Regions from separate parts of the Bacillus sp. JJ1562 genome, predicted to be linked through region 1. Evidence: riboswitches for the same ligand, from Rfam matches in the RefSeq annotation. Region 1 holds a riboswitch; each other region holds the start of a gene.
What was found. A riboswitch is a leader RNA that binds a small molecule or an ion and turns the genes downstream of it on or off. The one in region 1 is predicted to bind cyclic di-GMP.
Positions count from the first base shown of each region.

Region 2: another riboswitch for cyclic di-GMP. It lies ahead of V7097_RS19960 (anti-repressor SinI family protein); the one in region 1 lies ahead of V7097_RS06310 (EAL domain-containing protein).
Region 3: another riboswitch for cyclic di-GMP. It lies ahead of V7097_RS23790 (hypothetical protein); the one in region 1 lies ahead of V7097_RS06310 (EAL domain-containing protein).

Region 1 covers NZ_JBALOQ010000009.1:42,358-50,170, reverse strand. Annotated here, with positions in the region: gene V7097_RS26015 (methyl-accepting chemotaxis protein) at 1-613, opposite strand, end outside; partial or broken gene V7097_RS26010 (cache domain-containing protein) at 605-1,549, opposite strand; gene V7097_RS06310 (EAL domain-containing protein) at 1,703-2,431, opposite strand; cyclic di-GMP riboswitch class I at 2,487-2,571, opposite strand; gene V7097_RS06305 (DUF4145 domain-containing protein) at 2,940-3,896, opposite strand; gene V7097_RS06300 (CorA family divalent cation transporter) at 4,032-5,411, opposite strand; gene V7097_RS06295 (J domain-containing protein) at 5,478-6,815, opposite strand; gene V7097_RS06290 (tetratricopeptide repeat protein) at 6,861-7,813, opposite strand, start outside.
Region 2 covers NZ_JBALOQ010000037.1:6,317-14,129, forward strand. Annotated here, with positions in the region: gene V7097_RS19950 (DEAD/DEAH box helicase) at 1-380, shown strand, start outside; gene V7097_RS19955 (YqhG family protein) at 358-1,152, shown strand; cyclic di-GMP riboswitch class I at 1,532-1,621, shown strand; gene V7097_RS19960 (anti-repressor SinI family protein) at 1,651-1,779, shown strand; gene V7097_RS19965 (helix-turn-helix domain-containing protein) at 1,951-2,277, shown strand; gene V7097_RS19970 (hypothetical protein) at 2,320-2,529, opposite strand; gene V7097_RS19975 (DUF5658 family protein) at 2,546-2,842, opposite strand; gene V7097_RS19980 (TasA family protein) at 2,980-3,606, opposite strand; gene sipW (signal peptidase I SipW) at 3,663-4,244, opposite strand; gene tapA (amyloid fiber anchoring/assembly protein TapA) at 4,241-5,095, opposite strand; gene V7097_RS19995 (TasA family protein) at 5,214-5,801, opposite strand; gene V7097_RS20000 (CalY family protein) at 5,932-6,564, opposite strand; gene V7097_RS20005 (helix-turn-helix domain-containing protein) at 6,874-7,257, shown strand; gene V7097_RS20010 (hypothetical protein) at 7,383-7,813, shown strand, end outside.
Region 3 covers NZ_JBALOQ010000057.1:41,609-49,421, forward strand. Annotated here, with positions in the region: gene V7097_RS23770 (APC family permease) at 1-901, shown strand, start outside; gene V7097_RS23775 (HAMP domain-containing sensor histidine kinase) at 975-2,180, opposite strand; gene V7097_RS23780 (formate/nitrite transporter family protein) at 2,614-3,459, shown strand; gene V7097_RS23785 (HD-GYP domain-containing protein) at 3,693-4,604, opposite strand; gene V7097_RS23790 (hypothetical protein) at 4,694-5,392, opposite strand; cyclic di-GMP riboswitch class I at 5,466-5,551, opposite strand; gene V7097_RS23795 (CPBP family intramembrane glutamic endopeptidase) at 5,832-6,671, opposite strand; gene V7097_RS23800 (acetylglutamate kinase) at 7,025-7,594, shown strand.

The DNA.
Region 1 (7,813 bases):
TTGACTCAACAGCTTGTTTGGTATCTTCTTGGATTGAAGCGATCAGTTCGCGAATGCTTTCGGTCGATTTTGCTGACTGTTCCGCTAATTTTCTCACTTCATCTGCGACAACAGCAAAGCCTTTTCCGTGTTCTCCCGCTCTTGCTGCTTCAATGGCTGCGTTTAAAGCTAAAAGATTTGTCTGACTAGCAATATCGGAGATCACATTTACAATCTGATTAATTTCTTCGGAACGCTCTCCTAATGAATTAATAATTTTTCCTAGATCTGCTACCGATGTATTGATATTTTGCATTTGTTGAATAGATTCCTTTAATGCCTGTTCACCGTTCTCCACGATGGCCAATGCTTCATCAGAGGTTCTAGAAACATTTTGAGCATTCAATTCAATTTGTTGAATGCCAATATTCATTTCTTTCACTACTTCTGTAGTGTGCCTTACCATTTCTGTTTGTTGTTCAGTGTCAACCGCAACTTCTTGAATCGCATTTGCTATCTGTTCAGTTGCTTGGCTATTTTGTTCTGAGCTTGCAGTCAATTGTTCTGAGGATGCTGCCAATGTCTGTGATTTTTCATCTACCTGTGATAGTAGTTCCCTCAATGAACCCAACATTTTATTAAAGCTATTACCTAATTGTCCCACCTCATCATTGTTTTTCACTTTTATGGACTGAGTAAGATCTCCATTACTTACTTTATCCGTAACCTGTACTAAGAAATTCAGAGGTTTCGTAATACTTCTTACAATTAAAATAGCACTAGCTAAACCAATAAAAATAAAAATGGCTACTATTAATAATGTTGAAAGTAGAATACCTTGAGTTGCTTCATCAATCTCTTTCTGTTCCATTACACCTGCGATTTTCCAACCAGTTTGTTCGTTCGTAACAAAGGTAGTTTCGTATTTATTACCTTGAAACTCATCAGAAAGTATTCCACTTTGTTCTTCAAATATTAATTTGCTATAGGTTTCCCCTTGTGGTACTGAACCAGTTTCTTGAGTTGGATCAACTAAATATTTTCTTTGTGCAGTAAGAATAAACGTATACCCATTCTCACCAATTTTAATACTGGATGTCATTTTTTTTAGGGACTCTAAGTCGATGTCCAGACCGATAACGCCAGATCCATCATTTATCGTTTGTGCTATGGTCACTAAGATACTACCAGTAGCTAAATCCTCATATGGTTCTGTAATGATAACTTTCCCTGGGTTTGCAATGGCTTGTTTATACCATTCTCTCTCTCTTGGATCAAAATCTTCAGGTAGACTAGCATTTGGATATAAAAGCATGTTCCCATCTTTGGTTCCCGAAAAGATTGTCACTATGTCAGGATGAAGAAGTGAATATTGTGTAAAGGCCTCAATTGTAGTTGGTATTTCAGCCTCTACAAAGGACCCGGCATTTAGCTTGGATACGAAATACTCAACATCATTGTACTTTGAAGATATATGATCGACTATATATTGATTTAGAAGATTTACATTTGCTGTAGAACTAGCAAGTATCTGTTTTTTAATTTCCTTTTGTGCACTATTGTAAGACATAAAACCAATCGTAAAACTTGGTAACAAGATAATGAAGATAAAGGTTATGTATAGCCTCTTGCTGATTGTAAAATTAAGTAATTTCTTTCGTTTTCGTTTTTCTTGGTTGTTTTTCATAGTTGAATTTCCTTTCTATTTGTACAGAGTAATAACTTATGATATTACGACTGATTTAGATTTTAGAGATGAAGGTTTACCAAATAGATACCCTTGCACATAAGTAACTCCTAGTTTGTAGGCTGTTTCTAAATCAACTTTTCTTTCAATACCCTCTAGAATTAGTTCACATTCATATTTTTCACAATAACTTATTATGCTTTTTATTAGCTCTCTCTTTTTACTACAAGTGGCAAGCTCTTTAGAAAAGTAACGATCAAATTTTATATAATGCGGTTCTAATTCGATGATGCTCTTAATATCAGAATATCCCCTACCAAAATCATCAATTGCTATTTTAAAACCAAGCTTTTTTAATTCTGAAATTTTATTGATAAAAGCATCAAAATCCTCGATATTTTCAGACTCTGAAATCTCTAAGATGATTTCTTGTTTACTGAGATCATCCCTTTTTAACAGATTCATAATGAATTCCATAAAATATTCATGCAGGATTGTTGAAGGCAATATATTTAGAAAGAGCTTGCCATCCTCACTTGTGTAACCATTTGATTGATAGGTTTTAATAGCCTTTTCTATAGAATAACAATCAATTTCATACAGTTTTCCAAAGTCGCTAGCTTCATGAAAAATGAATTCTGGACTGGGTATGCTTACAGACCTGATTAGTGCTTCATAACCCAAAGGTGAATTATTTGATAGATCCAAAATGGTCTGAAATACATGAAAAATGTCTTTCTCTTCTAATTGATTTTTAACCAACAAATTCATTCCCTTCTTTTCGAATAAAGATCCTAATGAAAATCAGGTTTCATTTATTCTCAGCAGCTAGGCTACCATAGCTTTTTAGCTTTAGGCCCTTGGCTTTGCGCCCTTAACTTTCATTAAGTTTGCCTTTTCAGAAAGATTATAATACTAAAGTACTAGGTTGACTTAAACTATTATACTACCTTTCGACAAAATGCCAATATTTCCGACAAAGTTTGACACAAACTTTTTAAAAAAATGAACTTTTGATGACTTACTTTGTCTCCTTTTATTCATACGAAATAGCACCATTGTTAAAGAAAGTATTCTAACCAATAAAGAAAGCACAACAAGATTATTTCTCGTTGCGCTTAATACATTCACTTCTATTCTATCGACAGATGTTTAGAAATTTTTAGTCTAAAAATGTTAGTAAATAAACCCATTGAACCTTCACAATACAAAACTTTATTCACATAAAACAATAAAAAAGCCAACTTCACAACGAAGTTAGCCAAAGATATTTCTATTTAATCATATATTTAGTTTCAAATTCTTCTGCAATCCGTTGCAATAAAACCTCTAATTCACCATTCGTTTGAAATGTGAACGCATATCCATAATTTGATTTGAGTTGATCGTTTTCTTTCATTCTCGGAAAGTTCTTTAATGCAGTACTTTTTCGTGACTTAGTCTGCTCCTCATCAAACAATTTCGCTTGTCCCACTAGCCAAGGATGAATAGCAATTGTTGGCGTAGCATTATCTAACAAATAAACATAGCCCGTTTTAAAATTTTCAAATTGAAATTCAGCCGCCTTTTTAGTTTGACCTCTATAATTAAAACCGGCTTTTCTAAAAGTTGATTGGAATTTTTCTAAAGGAACTTGTCTACCTTTGTTTTTAGGCTGATCAAGAATTGGGTTTCTCTTCTCCTTAACAATAGGGTGTTGTTTCTTCTCTTCCTTCAACTGACTCAGCTGTTCTTCAATTTCCGAAATCCTTGCCTGCGTTTCTTTTATGTACTCATCCATCCATTGTTTCATAGCATCAAGATCTTGGCTTTGCTTAGAGGGTAATTCATAAGAAGGCGCACTGAAGGTATGGCTAACATAAACCTCTGCATACCATACTCCTAAATCAAAAATAGTCCGGTGTACTTCTTTTGCTACTTCTTGGTCCATTTCTAATACTTGATGGGAGGCAATGTTACCATTTTTTCGAATGAATTCAAGCTTTTTATAAATATCATCATCAATAACATCATGTCTAAATAATCTATTTATCTTTTCTACCAGTTTTAGTGGGTACACTTCACTCATATTTTCTTGCTCAAAAATCATATTAACGAATAGTTCTCCAAACAAGCGCGCCTGTGTCATCGCCGCCTGTGGTTGGTCCCATAAAAGCGCCTCAACGCGTAACGCCAACTCCTCTAATTGGCAGGAAAATTCTCCGATAAAATGAAATACACTGGTCTTCATTTGTTAATCACTTCCTGTTCACTAATAGTTAAATTCTACTATATACATGGTAACTTTCCCAATAAAAAACAAAAAGCCAAGCCCCCAAAAAACGCAAAAAGCCTAAATCAACAACGATTTAGGCTTCCTTAAAAACTATTTATTTTCCTTAATCCAAAGCAGTACCATTAGATAGACTACAAGGGTAGATAAGATCAAAATCCACCAATGCTCTGCTATATCGGTAATAAAATCTAGGTTCATTCCGAAAAATCCTGTAATCACTGTGACTGGTAAAAAGAAAATGGAAATAGTAGTTATCTTGCTATTAAACTTTTCTGTTGCAACCTTTTTCTCTTGTTCTGCAAGATGTTGAATTCTTTGTTCAGCTGCATCTGTATAAGATGAGAGCGCATTGAGTTCATCGTGAAGTTCTCGGAATAAATCACTAATGCGTAGGTTTTCCCTAACCATTTCATACAAATGCCCATAATGAGTGATATTTGTAACTTGATTATAAGAACTGCGAAGCATGAACCGTACGATTTGATTTCGAAGCTCGGAAATAAGGAAGTTTTGCTCCGTATAGTTATCCTCGCCTACCTGTTGTAAATCGTAGGAAAGCTTGGAAGCCACGATTGACAATCGTAATAAGGCATACTTTTGATGAAGGGCAAGGATGTATATATAAAAATAGGTTGACTCAATTTGATGCATATAACTCGATTGAAAAAACTCTTCCGTCTTTGCATCGTCTGTTTTCGTCACAATATTCGCCAATCCTTCGAGAGAAATTCCCCAGTAGCTATTATCAAACAACGGTAATAATCCAGGATTCTTATCGAAATCTTTTTCAACAATACTCGGCTTATATGTTGATTTAAAGCTCCTTCGCAATTGAAAGAGGTAAGATGTTAAAAACGAACTATTTTCTACTTCTAAATCGATTTTTGATGAACTATATACAAGAGCATGTGTTGGGGTCTCTTTCCCTTCAAAATAAGAAGAAACTTCTAGTGACTGAGACAAATCGGTGATTAAGGAACCGAGATGAACATTCTGCTCGTAAAACTCGTCCCGCCCAATCTTTTTTGTATAGGAAAGATTGTACTCGTATTGTTCTAATTTTTTTGCATAATAAATGGTTTCAATTAGCGTTTCTATTTGAATATTTTTAGGCAATCCTAACTTTATAACCCAAAAACCAACTTGCGTTTCAAATAAATATAGCTCGATTGCTGGGATACTAAATTCATACTGTTCTTGCTTAGTTTGCAACGTAAGCATAAGGTCATTTTTATTAGGTAATCCAAATTTTGAACGAGCTTTTTGTGTCATAGAAAAATGAGAACCAATTGTTTCAGGATGATTTCCACTAGAAACGAGCATTTCTACATGTTCAAATAATCGTTCTGTTTGGATATTTGTTGGCTGAAAATAGTCAGCGTTCAAACTACGAACCGCTTCTTTATACTCCTTATCATAAGAGAATGGCACGATTAGGAATGTAACATACTTTGTAACCTCGGGATGCATAAGGTACCACCTCTCTTTAAAAAATGAAGAGAAGCTGGAAACCCTTCTAGCTTCTCTTTCATTTTGTTAACGTTCATTTGTATATATTAATTCTGTCACTTGAAACCCGCTGCCACTTTGATTAATATGAAATCTACTTTCAAATTCCTTATATGAAGTAGTTCCATTCAAATAATAAATATTGTATGATTCCATCGTGGTTGCTTCATAGGTTTGATTACCGATATCTTGTACATCGATTAATTCGAAGCTCAAGAGTTCTTCCGTAATTCCTTTTTCAATCAAGTAATTTGTGTAATCCAACTGTTCGAAATACCGCTTACTGTTAGGTGCCAAATAATAATCCACGTAAGAAAAGTCTTGATAATTTATGGCATTAACACTATCAGCCATGTAATTGTATAGAAACTCTTCAAGAAGAATCAGGTCGACCTTCAATTCTGGACCCCTTAAATCTTCACTACTTAATTCGTTAGTAAAAACCAATTCATTAACTAATAGTTGCTGCCCATTCACCCTTAGGTGATATTGACTTTCGAAGGTTTTTCTTTTTATTCTTCCATCCGAATAGTAAATATCATAGACTTCCTCGGTTGTTGCATCGATAAATTCACCGGTAGCCTGGACATCCTTTACCTGCATTTGAACAAGATCTTCAGTAATGCCTTTTTCAATCAAATATTGCGTGTAAGAATGCTGCTCTTCTAGTTTCTTACCAGTTGGGTCCAAGAAACTTTCCACCTTAGAAAAGTCCACTCCGTCTATCACTTCCACAGAAGCTATAAAGTATTGATGCAAGAATTCTTCCACTATTTCTTTTGAAGGAATCGTATTTGTTACCTCCTCAGGTTCAGGAGTTTCTTTGACAGTATCCAAATCAGAATTACGATCCGTTGATTCAGTGTCACCAATAGTTGTGTTCGTTTCAACTGAGGACCCCACTTTCGCTGTTGTACCCTCTACTGGATCAGCAACATCTTTAGCTGGTGAGAACGTGATATAAAGGATATAAAGCACTGCACATGCTAACAAAATGTGTAAGATCGGCAATTTCTTTTTATTTTTCACTGATGCTACAGGTCGATTACTTGATCCAGAACCCTCAGACCGATTTCTCGACTCCTCTTGACTAACTGGATTTATTGGTTGTCCCGAACTTGATTGAACAGGTTCTGGTTTTGAAGTAATTCGAGTCACAGAGCGCTGTTTTTCGAGTTGAGCGTCATAATAGCTACGTTGTTCCTTATCTGACAATGTTTTGTATGCTTTGGTTAAAAGCTGAAACTCCTCAGGATGTGATTCATTTGGAAATTGCCTGATCATCTTTATATAAGCTTTTCTAATTTCGATATCTGTTGCGGTTTCAGCTACACCTAAAAGTTTATAGTAATTTTCTACGTTCATTTCATTGCCCCCGCAGATGAAACATTAATTATATTAATAAAATATTTATCTCTCTTTTATTTCACTTGTTAACTTCTTAGCGTACGATGCTGTCCACTCGTTAGGGAATTGTTCTTCCACTTTAGAAAGAATATCTAAAGCTTGTTCCATTTTTCCTTCACGATAATAAGTATTAGCCTGAACGACTAGAAGATCATCCCGATAAGGCGACTCAATATAGTGTTCAGATGTAGTATTAAAGAACCGTTGAAATAGCTCTGAATCTCCAGAAAGTGAGTCCAATTTCTGCTCAATTTGAATATAGTAGTACAAGCTATCATCACTAAAATACTCTGTTGAATCTAACTGAAGACTTAGCTCAAACTTTTCTTTAGCTCGTGCGTAGTCACCTTTCTTATATAAGGAGTAGCCACTATTAAACTCCTCTTTTGCTTCCTTGGAACGTACGGAAGTTAAATCAAGGTTCGCCTTTTTGTATAAGGCTTCAGTAGTTTCATACTCTGATACCTTCGCTAACTCTAGCTCAAGTTCTTTCTTTAAGCTTTCTTTTTCAGACTCCACACTGCTTAGTTGGGATTCGAGTTCCGCAATTTTTTTCTCAAACTCTGTAGAAATAACACTTGTCTGTCCATCACCTGTCGAAGAAACCTCATAGTTTGTTGGTACAGATTTCCAGTCTCTACTTCCCACATAGATTCCACCAGCAACTACTACCGCGAGAGCACTTGCGGATAATATAAGACTTTTTTGTTTTCGTTTTTTCCTTCTTTGCAATGCCTGTTCATTCGACTTTCCCTGCTCTTTAATTGTTTTTTCAGCAAGTAAACCATCCCTAACAGAAGTAATGAACCGCTTAATAGATGGAGCTTTTTGAATCCAAAGAGGTGCATTTGAGAAAAATTCAAATGCTTGTTCCACCTTTCCTCTTTCAAAAAGAGTAATGAAATAGAGTCTATACACATCCTGAGGTAGAGGGAAGGGTGACTCCCGCTGTAAGA
Region 2 (7,813 bases), on a different contig from region 1:
ACCTACAATTCTGTAATCATATTATCAATTATGATCTTCCTTGGAATCCGATGAGGCTTGAGCAACGCATAGGTCGTATTCATCGTCTTGGTCAAGAAAAAGATGTCCATATTTATAATTTTGCAACGAAGAACACGGTTGAAGAGCATATTTTAAAGCTATTATATGAAAAAATTAATCTGTTTGAACGCGTCATTGGGCAGTTGGATGATATTTTAACAAGATTAGATCTCGGAAACATTGAAGACCATATTCAGGATATCATGCTCCGTTCAAGGAGCGAGGGTGAGATGAAAATTAAGATGGAGAATTTAACTTCTATTATAAGCTTTGAAGAACAAAACGGTGGTGAGCAGCGTGCAGCAACAGGAAATCGTTAATTTTCTAGAGAAATATTTTGTATCCAACCATTGTGAAATTCTTGAACGCCAGCCCGGTTATATGACAGTGCAATTGACAATAGATCTAGATAAACAATTAATGAACCGTCCTTTTTATTGGACATATGTTGAAAAAACAGGTGGAGAACCGAATCCAATGAAGCTAACATTAATTACGGATCGGGATCAAACACCTGATAACGTAAAAGGTGACTTTATCCATTTCGGGGCTCCCCGTTTACATCAAATTTTTGAATCAACGAAAAAGCTGGCAAGCTATATACGGTTGTATCAACAAAAACCTCCTGGTGTGCAGGGTAATACACCACTTTATCCATGGCTTGGGTTAAATGTGAAGGTTTCGTATAAGAGTGACCGTAAGCGTGATGTGCTAATGTCACTCGGGTTACAGCTAATCAATGGAATTATAGTTGAGGAATTTCAGGAAAAACTCGAGAAGCTCTCACTTACTCCGAAAATACCAGATTTAACATACACGATGTCACCATTAGTTAAACCGCAAAGTGGTGTGAATCGACTTCAGCAATATGTGAGAGGCTATGCAGAAACACAGGAGCATGCTTGGGCAGATGAAGCGAGACAACGCTGGGATGAAGACTTAACTCTGTTAGATGCCTTTTATGAGGGGATCGACGAAAAACCAGAAAGCTATAAAATTGAAAAAGAAGCCCTCAAGGAACAATACGAACCGAAAGTTCTTGTCGAAATTATCAATGGCGGATTATTTTATCTTTGTCAAAACGCATTCTAAAATAGGCCTATCCTCATTTTTGGGGGTAGGTTACATTTATTTAGGGGATTTTCCCAATAAATCGTTCGACAAATACCTTACATTTTTTTGGAAATTTTACAAAAAATCGTATCTGAATGGCATTATATATCAACCCCTTTTTCTATCTTATTAACAATTCATAGGTCCTTCCTCCTATCATTCGAGTTCATTCTACATAAATGGTAACAGGAGGTCATATTTCGATGTGTTAGACAATCATTTGTTTATTTTTTGTAAATATTTTGACATCGACAGATTTTTACAGAAAGATTGATTCCCATGTTTTATACTTCTAAATGTAATACAAAGGTTCTATCCATGTATGGACTATCGTTTTAGGTCAGTCAGCTGAGGTTCGAACAGACAAAGGCAAACCTATTGAAAAATAGGGACGCAAAGTCACAGGTCTAAGATTGGAGATTTCAATTATGATGGCTGGACTGCCTGGAATACAAATGTATTTTGGGAGGAAATCAAATGTTAAATGAAGTACAAAACAAGAACGGACAATTAGATCACGAATGGATCGACCTTATATTGGAAGCAGTGGAGATGGGAATGAGCGTCCAGGATATTCATGCTTTCCTCCAAAGTAAAACAGCATAACAGACCTTCTTAATACATACAGCAACCTTTTACACAACGGGTTGGAAACATATGGATGCTAAAGAACTCGATAAGTTCCGGGTTCTTTTTATTTTCATTTTTTGTGTTCTTATTATAAAACATATTCTTCGTTATATGTTATAATGGGTAGAGGAAGGAAGGTGAAAAGTCATGATTGGTCAACGTATTAAAACATATCGCCTACAAAAACAATTATCATTATCTGAACTAGCGGATCGCGCAGGAGTTGCCAAATCATACTTGAGCTCTATCGAACGGAATCTCCAATCAAATCCTTCTATCCAGTTTCTTGAAAAAATATCTACAGTATTAGGCGTAACCGTCAATGAATTACTCCATGAACAATCAGAACCTGAGAGTGTAGAACTTGATTCAGAATGGACAAGGCTTGTACGAGAGGCAATGAAATCAGGAGTTTCCAAAGAGGAATTTCGATCATTCTTAGAATTTAACAAATGGAAAATGGACAATAAATAAAAAATGCTTCGGTAACATCGGTTGCCTGAAGCATTTTTTATTTTATATGTATGTTTCGAAATTGGAAATATAGTCGGAATGGGATTGATGGGTAGTTGGGTATTTCTTAGTTAATACTTCAGGAAAAAGCTCACCGGCATCACGTGCAAGAAGACTTGAAAGTTCAGTTTGACAGATCGGGCAATTCCATTTGCCGAGCTTGCTGCTGCTGAAGGATGGCTGGTTACATTGTGGGCATGTTTTGGTATACATTGGGTTTCCTCCATTTTTAAAATATTTGCGTAATCCAATAGCCATGGAGGAAAAAGACATATGCGTACATTGCAGTGGCTATACAGGAAAGTGATCGAATTAGTTTGTTCACTGGAAAACGAATGATATATATTAGTGAAATTAAAAAGAAAGAAAGCATTGCTTTTATACAAAGAAATAAAAATGGATGTATGTCGTATAATGTAAACATTAATGGATTTGCTTCAGAAATATGACCACCAAGGATCCCAAAATGTGTGATAAACGCGTCTAGTAGATTTAAGATTGCTAGGAGGATGATGATGATTTTCATTGGGAACCTCTCTTGATTTTGAATTGTGAACTTAAAGCCAAGTTTATACCGGTACATGGATATATCCTATTTCCAATCAAATCAATTCTTAATAAAGAACAACGAAGTAATAATCGCTCCTTAAAAATAAATATTGATTAGTGAACCGTTCTTAATCGTTTTCTTCTTAGGATGAAAAATAAAATACTACCACCTACAACTAAAGCAATGCCTGCAATCAGAATGTTAAACGTATTTGTTCCCGTTTCAGGCAGTTTTGGTCCATCAACAGGGAGAACTCCTCCTAATGTACCCTCTGCATAGAACTTCATTTCCACTTCAGTTGTTAAACCTTGATATTCATTACCTAAATTGGGGGGGAATTCTACTGTAAAATTTAATTCTTCCTGTTTTCCACTTTCAATTGTTCTAGGATCTATTTTTTTAAAATCTCCAAGCTTACCTTTAAAAACCTCTCCACCACTATCGGAAATAGTAAGAATTAACGATTCATACAATTCTTTTGAACCTGACTTTCGATCTGCTGAAGTTAAATATTTAAAATCCTCCGAACCACTGTTCTTTATTGTTAAGGTTCTTGTTGCCCAGTCACCAGGCTTAAAATTATCAATATCAAATAATATTTTTTCAGGGGTTGTCATGATGTCTATTACCTTACTATTTTTCGATGGGGACGCTGAGACTTGGTTTATTTGAGAAAAAAATAGAAACGTACATATTGAAATAAAAAATATTTTTCTAAGAAAACTCTTTCTCTTCTTCATTTATGCTCCCTTCCTTTCCTAGAAGGGGATCAATATTAAAAAATATTGATCCTTAATTAATTTGTTTTAGTCTCTTCAATTGGGTCATTTGTCTTGTTATTTAAATCAATTTTCGAAATTGTTCTCCAAATCGTGAAAATAGAGAATAGGAAAATTAGAATTCCTGGCACGATCATTAATAAAATAATTCCTTTTTTGGAATCAACAAAATCCGCAAAGTATCCAAGATAAGGTATAGTAAAACCACGATATTCAGCTACTACATTTTGAGCTAATACTGGATTTATATCTTCTGTATTATTATTATCCCCTTTTGTCCGATACATCACTTGCTTCCCATTATTGATAACTTCAACAATTCTGTGGGTAATTAGTTTTTCGTCTTCCTCCATAAATGTAATAACATCATTTTCTTTAAAACGAGTCATATCTCCACCTGTTTTAACTGCAATAATTGAACCTGTTTTTATACCTGGCTCCATCGAACCTGATAAAACTGTTTTTAGTTGATATCCAAATACAGAAGGTTCTCCTCCGGAGAGTTTAGATGTTACAACTAGTGATGCAACGCATATTAATAAAACTACTAATAAACCAGTAACTAAATGATTTAACCATTTGAAAATTTTCTTTTTCATTGTCCATCATTCTCCTTATTTCCTTCGACATTTGTAATTTCATTTGGAACTGAGTTATTTACTGCATCTTTACTTTTGTTATTATTATTTCCTTGGTTCGGTAATGGATTTTCTGAATTTTCATCCGTAGATGTTTGTTCGTTATTTTCTGGTGTCTGATTTGTATTTCCATCTGATCCTGTTTCTTCTGAAGGTTTTGTTTCTGGCGTGTCTGTTTTTTCATTTTCTACTGATTCCTTAGGCAGTTCTTCTTTAGGCGCATCATTTTGCTCATTTATTGTTTTGCCATTATTACTCTTACATTTAACTTTTACTTTTACACTCCAGTCATTATCAATAGATTTATTTGTTTGATATGCATAAAAGTTGTAAAAACCTTCCCCAGTATCTTGATTGGTTTCAAAGCTAAGCTTTGTTTGTTCTCCACTTTTCAAAGCAGGTATTACATTCTGTCCTTCAGGAATATCTGTTTTTGTTCCGTGAATTTTCGGGTTTCCTCCCTTATCCTTTCCGCCATCCTTATCCTTATCAACATAGTAAATTTCAAATTTACTTGGTGAATTCATATCACTATTACTCATATTCTTTATATTAACTACCATTGTTGCTGGACAGCCTTGTATATTTAAATTACCTCTATCGGTAAATTCTAATCTGCTATTATCCGCCCATGTTCCAGCCGTTAGTGATACTGTTGCTTCACCTTTAGAGTAGAAGTAGGCAGATGTAGTTGATGTCACATATTTGATTGAGAAAATCATTAAATAAAATACTAGGACTATTTTTAAAATGGCAAAAAATCGTTTTTTTCTTTGTATTAATCCTTTTAGCAATCTACTTTTCTCATTCATATTTTTGTTCCGCCCTTCTTCATTACAGTATTTATAGATATTTATGAAAACAAAGTTACCCATATGTGTTCATAAATATCTATAAAGAGGAAGGAGAAGATCTCCTTCCCTTCATTATCTATCTTAATTCTCCCTCTTTTTGGCTTGCTTCAAAGCTAAATTTAAAATCTATTGAATCACCTTGAAAGATATTTTGATCTTGGCCATTATCATTGAATTTAAAGTCAACTCGGAGAGTTTGTCTATTGTCTGTTTGGTTCGCTTTTCCACTCTTTGGTTTTAAATTATTGGCCACAACTAAATCTTCAATTTGTGAAAGTGGTACCCAATCCGCCACAACTTCCCTTGATCCTTGCTTCATAATGTGTACTAAAATATGATCAGCATAATCTTCGCCATTATTATTCCCATCTACATCAGATATTTCATAATCTACATTAAGTTTTACATCGTTAACATCCAAACTTCCTTCGTTATATATGCGGATTTGATGTACTTTCCAATCACCTGGCTTCATATTATCAATACTTAAATCAACTTCTACTTTATCATCTACACCTTTTAACCCAATATCTAACGTTCCAGCAGCAAATGTATTGTTCGTTACTTCTGTATCACTAAAATATGCGAACGTACCCCCGCCAATTAAACTTAATCCTAGAACAGCTGCTGCAGTAGATAAACCTATTTTTTTCTTAATACTCATTTTCAATCCCCCTTCAAATCTTAATGTTTTTTATATAGAACAACTTTTACATAACAATACAGTTTGACTTGTCTAGTATGTATGCAAGGAAGGAGATTGAATCTCCTTCCTTTATTTCAATTATGATAAATTATCTTAGTTCCCCTTCAGTTTGGTGAGCAGTAAATGTCCACTCAAGCTCTAAAGCGTCACCTTGGAATTCGTTTTGATCTGCACCATTGTCTACAAATTCAAATGCAACATACATTTGGTCGCTAGAACCTGCTTCTAAACCGCTATCCTCACCATTAAGACCAAATAACCAAGTAATCCAGTGTTGAACGTTCTCAACAGCATCTGGAGTCATATTTTGAAGATCAAACAATGTAGTTTCAGAAATTACATCATTATAGTCACCGATTACCCAACCATCACCAGTTTTATCAGCATTCTCAAGGAATAGAACCTTAATGTGTTTACCGAAATCATCCACATTATTACCATTAGCATCTACAACATTGTAAGCAGTAGCTAAATCAATTGATGAAATATCAAGTGTTCCATTGTTCTCTAATGCGAATTCACGAACCATAATGTCACCAGGTTTTAAGTTATCTACATCAATAACAACAGATGGATTAACTGCTAGATCCAATGTACCAGCTGCAAACGTATTGTTCGATACTTCTGTATCACTGAAGTATGCAAATGTTCCTCCCCCGATTAGTGATAATCCTAGTGCCGCTGATGCTACGCCTAAACCTAATTTCTTTTTCAAACTCATTTTGTTTCCTCCTCTTTTTCCCTTTAATAATTTTTATATTGAATCCTTATGTATTGATAAGGAGATCAACCAAGATATGTACTTTGTAAAGTTCGTTTTTGTTCTTTCTAACGAACTTACAATGTGAGTATAATTCATATGTCCTATAATTGGAAAATCCCAAAATAAGCCATTTTTTCTTAATAAAGAACGAAATTCGTTCTTTTTCTCGAAATACCTCCTGTTTTCTTACTATTTTATTATTTTATTAAGAACGAAATATCCCTTATAATGAACACGCGGGTATTCACATTATGAAGGAGAAGGAAGATGATTGGTTCCAGGATTAAGGAATTACGAAAGGTGAAAAGACTCAGCATTACAGAGCTTGCAAAACGTGCTGGGGTTTCGAAGTCTTATTTGAGTTATATTGAACGAGATGTACAAAAAAATCCTTCTCTTCAATTCTTATCTAAGATTTCAAAGCCACTCGATACAAGTATCGAATATTTATTAGGGGAAGAAAAAACAGATCCTAATACAAACGGAATACTTGATGAGGAGTGGACAAAATTATTAAAGATTGCAATTGAAGAAGGATTAAGTAAAGATGACTTCCGGGAAATTCAAAACTTTATAAAATTTAGAAACTGGAAAAATGACCACAAAAAAAACAAAGGAGGGAATAATATTGATAAAGCGACAGAACCATAAATGCATCCAGATACTATGTAATAAAACTAAGCAACTATGGAAATAGTGAAGATGTAAATCTCTAATTGTTAGCTGGTTCAAATCAACCTACCCATAATTAGTGAAAGGAGAGAAAGTGAATACCAATGAAAAAATTAATTTTGATAACTGGTTTAATAGGTGTAATATGTTTGGGCTTCACACAAATATTACCAGTTTTAGCAAGTGAAGATACAAAGGTAAAAGATTCACATACAAATGAAAAACATAATAAAATTACTAAAGACTCGACAAATTCAGATCCTACCAGTAAGCTTCACCAACGGGCAAGAGATAGTAAACACTATGGAAATATTACAAAGGAATTAGGTATTTCAACTAACGGTAAGGATACAGAAACAATACAATCTGAAATTAAATCGAATATCCTTCAGCAAAAGGCTAAAGAAACAGGAATTGATGTTGAAGGAAAATCTGAGGAAGAACTAATAACAGAAATGAAAGAAAAGTATAGTGAGAAACCAGAATTGACAGAAGCCCCCTCAAATAAATACGAGGAACTACGGATGAAACCAGA
Region 3 (7,813 bases), on a different contig from region 1:
CATTATTTTTGCCACTGCCTTTTTATTAACGCTCGGGATAAGAGAATCTACGAAGGTTAATATGATCATGGTATTTATTAAAGTAGGTGTTATTCTCTTATTTATTGGAGTAGGTATTTTCTATGTTGAGCCTGCTAATTGGCAACCATTTTTGCCGTTCGGAATGAATGGCGTTATGAGTGGAGCAGCCCTTGTTTTCTTTGCTTATCTTGGATTTGATGCTGTTTCGTCAGCTGCTGAAGAGGTAAAGAACCCACAACGTAATATGCCAATCGGAATTATTGGATCATTATTTATTTGTACAATTCTGTATGTTGCTGTTTCACTTGTTTTGACCGGGATGGTTTCATATACAAATCTAAATGTAAGTGATCCAGTTAGCTATGTTATGCAAATCGTCAATCAAGATTGGGTGGCTGGCGTTGTTTCACTCGGTGCTGTTGTTGGGATGATGACTGTTATCCTTGTTATGTTATATGGCGGAACTAGACTTCTATACGCGTTTGGCCGTGATGGATTGCTGCCAAAAAGTATGTATGAGCTTAGTAAAAAAAATAAAACACCCGTTAAAAATACGTGGGTATTTGCAACATTTGTAGCTTTTTGTGCAGGCTTCATTCCATTATCTAAACTAGCAGAACTAGTTAACATGGGAACATTACTTGCTTTTACAATCGTTTCAATCGGAGTTATTTACTTAAGAAAAAATAAGTGTATCCCTTCCAATGGTTTTAAAGTACCATTCTTTCCAATCTTACCAATTTGTTCATTCTTATTATGTTTATTTTTAATTACTCAGCTCTCTGTCTTTACATGGATTGCATGCGGTATCTGGTTTGTATTTGGATTACTCTTCTATTTTGCTTATGGTAAAAATCATAGCGTAATGAATAAAGAATAAAAAGTGCAAAAAGTGAGCTTACGTTGTCATACAAAAGACAATGTAAGCTCACTTTTTATTTGGCACGGATGGATCATAATGACGGAAAACGAATGATAACAGTTGTTCCATGACCTTCAGTAGTTTGGAAGTGAATCGTGCCGTTATATTTTTCAATAATATTAAAACTAATCATCATTCCTAAACCAGTTCCTTTACTCTTTAAAGAATAAAAAGGAGTTCCAAGAGAGTCAACTTCTTCTTCTGACATTCCCCTTCCATAATCAATTACTTTAATGACTACAAATTTTTTTTCTTTTCCAGCTGTTACTAGAACTAAGTCCCCTACATTAGAAGCCTCAATTGCATTTTTTATAATATTGATAAGTACTTGTTTTAACTCTATGTTGTTAGCGGAGATATTACATTCACCCGTTACCTTTAATTCGATCCGATTCTCATGTAAAAGTCCATATGAATAGAGTAAATCTGTAACACTCTTAAGAATAACCTTAACATCAACTATTTCAGTTTCTCTATTTTTTATTGGTTTTGCCAGAGATAAAAATTGAGAAATTACCTGTTCAGCACTATTTAATTCGTCAATCATTAAAGTAACATACCCTTTTCGATCAGGGGAATTTGAACTTTCTTGCTCAAATAACTGCAAAAAACCTTTTACAACCGTCAGAGGATTTCTAATTTCATGTGCTACCGCAGCTGCAAGTTGACCAGATATCTTCAAACGCTCAGACTGTTGAATTTGTTCGTAATATAATTTTTGTTTTTCCATTCTTCCATTTGTTAAATAAAAGATAAAATAAATGATTATTTGGCTTGCAAAAAAGTTTATTAAACTCCCTATTAAATCCTGTTCTAAATAGATGAATTGCTCTTGATTTATAAAAGTAATATATCCAAATAAAATCAAGATCGATACACAGTTTAAAATCAATGAAAAATAAAAAAGCCTTTTATCAAAAAACAAAATCGAAAGTGCAGGTATAAAACATAAAAAAATAAAGGAGGAACCTGTTTCTGGGTATAAAAGAAAAATTGAATAAAAGTAAATGGATGCTACCAGTATAATGCTTACTCTAAGAATACCAGTACTTTTCCTAGGATAAAGCAATAGACATACTGACAGAATGAATACAAGAATAACATGGGATAGATAACCAAACCTAAATTCACCAAAATACGGGTTATCAATCAACAAACCTGTTACCATAATGGCGATGATAAGCCAAACAACAATATAATATATTTTATTACTAAATTTATTCATAAACTCCTTCATACTTACCTCTTTGGTTATTAGTCTAAATGCATCCTTTAAAATATATCATTTTTAAAGATGAAATAGGTAATCAATACTATTGATAGAAGAAAATCTCAATTACACCATCACGTATTTGCGCACGATTTTTTATGCACACTTGAGGTCGTTCAGTCTCCAATATTGGTGTCGTATACCAAAACTCTTAGCAATTTTTATTAACTGATGCATATCGGATTGTCTCCTATCTTTTGTTATATTTTAAGTCAAATCACAGGCGTTTACTCCAAAAGCTCCTTACTTATCGCACAATAAACATCATTTATTCTGTGATTACCATATTCACCGTACATATAAGTAAATGTAATTTTTTGTAAAAAAGTCTTGCGGTGGCAAATTCCTTCTCATTACAATAAAAGAGTCTAAATATATAAAAGATAATGGAGGCATGGCCTTGGATTATGTTAAACCAACTCAATTAATAGAGGATGTTGCACATGCAGGTGCTTATAAATCCATCCTAAAGATAAGTGACATTTTGATTAAAGGGATACTCTCAGGAGCCTTATTGGGTTTTGCAACAACACTTGCCTTTACTGCTGCAATTGATACAAGCCTTAGTATTGTAGGTGCTTTTGTCTTTCCGGTTGGATTTGTACTTATATTATTACTAAGCCTTGAACTAGTAACTGGAAACTTCGCAATGCTTCCGCTTGCTAGAATAAGAGGTCTTACCTCTAGTAAAAATGTCGTCTACAACTTCTTTTGGGCTTTTCTCGGAAATCTTTTAGGAAGTCTTTTATACGGTATCTTATTTTATATCGTTGCGACAAAACTAGGGCATATCACTCAAGGAGCCATGATTGATAAAATTATTGCTGTGGCAGAGGGAAAAACCCTTGCATATAAAAGCATTGGCGGAGACGGATTAATTGTTGTTATAACAAAGGCCATATTATGCAATTGGATGGTAACGTTAGGAGCCTTTATGGCATTCATTTCAAGTTCAACTATAGGAAAGATTGCTGCCATGTGGCTACCTGTATTTTTATTTTTCGCCCACGGATTTGAGCATGCTATTGTAAATATGTTTGTTATTCCAACAGCTATTCTTATGGGTGCTGATATTACATTGGGTGATTGGTGGATATGGAACCAAATACCAGTTACAATCGGCAACTTTATTGGCGGATTTATCTTTACAGGATTAGCACTTCATCTAGTTAATAAGAAAAAGGTAACGAAAACTGAAAACGTAATTATTAACTACCCGCCTGCTCTAAAGAGAAAAGAAATGTAGTAATAGTATATTATTTTGGGATTTCGTATAGGAACCTACAACGCCCCTCCTTGTTAAAAGAAGGGGCTAAAAATTTCTTGAAGAATAGGATTATGGTACAGCTGGCAAATAATTTTTGTTCAATATTTTTTCCGTCCTCTGTAAAGTTAAGAACCTTGTCAACCTATAATAAGGCTCCCCACACCTACAAATTTCAAATAAAACCCACTGGTACTGTTTGATAACAACACCAATTAGCTTATTCGTCCTTCTTCTATTAATATTTGTTCTAGTGCCATTACAACTTCTTCATCATAATGGGAGCCGGCCAGTCTCTTAAGTTCATCTATTGCTATCTGTTCCTTAAATGCTTTTCTATAGGCTCGATCTTCTGTCATCGCATCAAATGTATCACTTACAGCAATAATCCTTGCCTCTAAAACAATGTCTTCTCCACTTAAACCATTTGGGTAACCGCTTCCATTCAGCCTTTCATGATGCTGTTCAATAATAGGAGCAAGTTCCTTATAATAAGAGTCCTTAATCATTTCTGCACCATCTACTGGGTGTTTCTTGATAATTTCATATTCTTCATCCGTTAATCGCCCTGGTTTATTTAAAATCTCAATTGGCACATTAATTTTACCGATGTCATGAAGTACAGATGCCGTCGTTAAATTCACTAAACGCTCTTTATCTAATTTTAGTTTTTTAGCTATTTTTACGGAATAATTTGCCACCCGATCACTATGTTTTTGAGTATATCTATCTTTTATTTCTACTTGTTTCTTAATTTCTATAAGAGAGGATATATCCTTACTTATATGGACAAAGATTTGTTCGGTAAATACACATAGTAAGGTTACCTTGGACAGCGCAGTAAAGTGGATTGGATCGCTAATCCCTTTGGCTGAGAAGAAGTCTTCCGGACCTAATATATGCTTTTTATTATTAAGTTCACACTCGACTTCTCCAGATAAAATATAATAAAACTCTAAAGCATCTACATTTTCACTGGGATAAACATAGAATAATTTTCCTTCGCCAATAGATTGTGTTATTATTTCCACTCCATCCCCTCGAGTAACTAAACTAATCTCAAGGTTATTATCAAAATTAACTGTTTCTAGGAATGTTCCTTGTTTTCCAATTGTAAAACCGGCCATACTATCCCACCTTACAATCAATAAAAACGAGTTCTACATAGAACTCGTTTTTATTGTACTACATTTTTATTCAGAATTGTAAAACTATTTTACCAACCCACTACTTTAATAGGGTCAATCCAAACCCACTTATCTGCAAAACGAACAAGCTTCCAGCTACATTCAGCCTGAACTCCCTTTTTTGCAGCCTTTTTAATAGTTTCCGATGACATTTTAAGTGTTTCATTATAAATATCCGTAATAACCTTATCTAAGTCTTTTGTATACCGTTCTGTTTTTTCATGATACTTCTCTGATCTTTTTTCCAATTTATCTTCTAATTTGTTAATTTTTTCTTCCATTTTTTTTGTATCCTTATCATCTGCAGTTATTAGTTGATGGGTTGCCTCTTCTATGTCCTGCTTGATTTCTGCGATTTTACTATTAATTTTTGCTTCCTCATTACTAAGCTTTGTATTAATTTCTTCTAATTTTTTATTTATTTTTTCTCGTTTTTTCAAATCGTTTCGAGTAGCTACTAAGTCAGACAATACTTTTTCTTTTTCTTCTTTTAATTTAACTACAGTATCTCCTTCTTCAATTTTACGAATGTCAAGAAGGTATTCGGCTTGTAACTTATCTGCTTTATTTACTGCTTTTTCAATCTTTTCATCAATTTCCTTGTTTGTCTTTTCAATTAATTCAATTGCTTTTCGAACATCTTCATCTTCATCTTCAGCTGCAAAAACTGGAAATCCTACCCCTAAAAAAATGGTGATTGAAATTAAAATCGAGAAAACCTTTTTCATATGATTACTCCTCCCCACTTTTAACTATGTAGACAATAGAAAAGACCCATTTCATATAAACGGGCCTTTTCCATTTCGCAACTGGCTGGCATAGTAGTCATACTTTAGCCCCTGTAGTTTTGCGTCCATATCCTTTCAGATAGGTTGCCCTTTGAGTCTATTATATTATCTACCATTATTATACAAGGACTAATGAACTATATCTATAGCTAATTTTGTAATATTTTGTATTTTTATAAAATTAATTAGATTTCTTTGTAAAAAATTTAGATTTTCTGAAAAAAATAAAGTTTCCTATTTTCATACGTTAAAATATTTTTTCACTCAGCCATTGGTTTAGCTGCATTAAAGTTAATAGAACTAGACATAAATAAAATCAACAAATCAACAAACTTTAAAATATGACAACCCCTCTTATATCAAGGGACAGTCTCTATTCTTATACCTTCCTGAATTCAGATTTCTGAAAGAGAAGCCAACTGATAGTTAGTACATACAGTACGACAACAGGGATAGAAACTTCAATTCCAAAAGAACCACCCGTAATCCAAAGGTCATTCGATTTAAACCTTAACATCACTAGTGAGGAATGATTTTTATCGGTCTTTGATGCAAATTGTATAATAGTAGAGTTTAAGAAAAAGTTCCAGATAATATGCACTACAACTGCATTCCATATTGTCCCCGTTTTATAAACAATTAGCGAAAACATTATACCAACCAAAGTGCCTGCGATAAGGATCAAACATACATCAAGTAACTGAAGCCCATTGAGGGTGAGTAAATGCAGTGCACCAAATAAAATGGAATTCACTAAAACTGCAGTTGCCACATTCCATTTGTCTTCGATTAGCTTAAACAAATAGCCTCGGAACAAAACTTCTTCAATCACTCCGGCAGAGAATGCCGTAATGAGCGATCCAACGATAATCGCTACTATAGATGGGATAGAAAGTTGGTCTTGCCGTTCAAAAATAGCGTATTGCATAAACACATAAAAAACAATCACTGTAAGTGGAAGCAATAGTCCTACAAAGACCCACAATTTATCCATCTTGATTAGTTTATGAATACGAAAATATGCACTCGACTTTTTTAAAAAAAGCATGGCGTACAGCCAGAATAGTCCAAGAGTAACCACTATACGTATAAACTCTTTAACAACAACACGAATTGTATCGTTATGAATCCAATCCGTCAGTGGATTTACAAAAATAACAGCTGCTAAAAATAACATTACCAAGCACAAACTATGCATTACTACCTTTCCCCAATGCATATCTTTCGCTCCCCTTCTTAATTCCTAAAAAGGATTATGACTGAAGTACTACTGTCTAATCCATTTTACTTTTTAAAATTGAATAAAATGCTACACTCCTGCTCAAATATTAATAAAGACAATATAGTGAAGAGTCGGTTGCCTAATTTTCTCTTGCAATTTTTGTAGAAAAGTTAGCATCAACTGGGATTCAATGCATTTATCATAACGGATTTTTCACTCCTATTTTGTAAAATTGGTTTCAGACACTCCTGGTTCCAATTGTTAATTTTCATAACATGATCAATTACCTATACCTCAGATCCCTTTCTATCTTAGATATGTATTAATCCATAAAAAAGGGGGGTGAAACCATGGAAAATCCTTGGTTCAACGGTTCTTGTATTAGTAAACAGGAAGTTCGTTTAAGTAATGCTATGCGTTTAGCTTGGGAGCAACACGTATATTGGACAAGAATCACAATCAAAAGCATAGCCTTTAATTTACCTGATTTAGATGCTGTTACCGCACGTCTTCTCCAAAATGCTACTGATTTGGGGGATTTATTAAAGCCTTTCTATGGAAATAAAATTGCTGAAAAATTCAGCGACTTAATAAAGGATCACCTAGTCATTGCTGCTGAAATTGTTAATGCTGCAAAAACAGGCAATCAAAAAGCTGTAGTAGATTTAAAGAGACGTTGGTACGCAAATGGGGCAGAAATTTCCGTATTCGTAAGTAGAATTAATCCTTTTATATCAGAAAAGGAATTCAGAGAAATGTTTTTTGAACATCTGGAACTTACAATACAAGAGGCAAAATTAATTCTCCAAAAGAATTTTAATGCTAGTATCGCTGTGTTTGATAAAATTGAGGCTGAAGCTATAATGATGGCTGATACCATGACAGTTGCTATTATGAGTCAATTCCCTAAAAGATTTTAAATATAAAGGGACATTTAGATGCTCTCCTTTCCGTGTAACGAGTGTGTTAACCCTCTTACCTTTTTTTCATTTAGCAATATATTCATTGCAGTCCTGGGTGAAAGTTATTCATCGTTTAGGAAGGATTAATCTGAATGAAGACAGTGCATGCTCCCCTTAATGCAAAGCTTTAACTCATTGGGGTCAAGCACTGTTTTCGAATAACTCACCTTTACTATA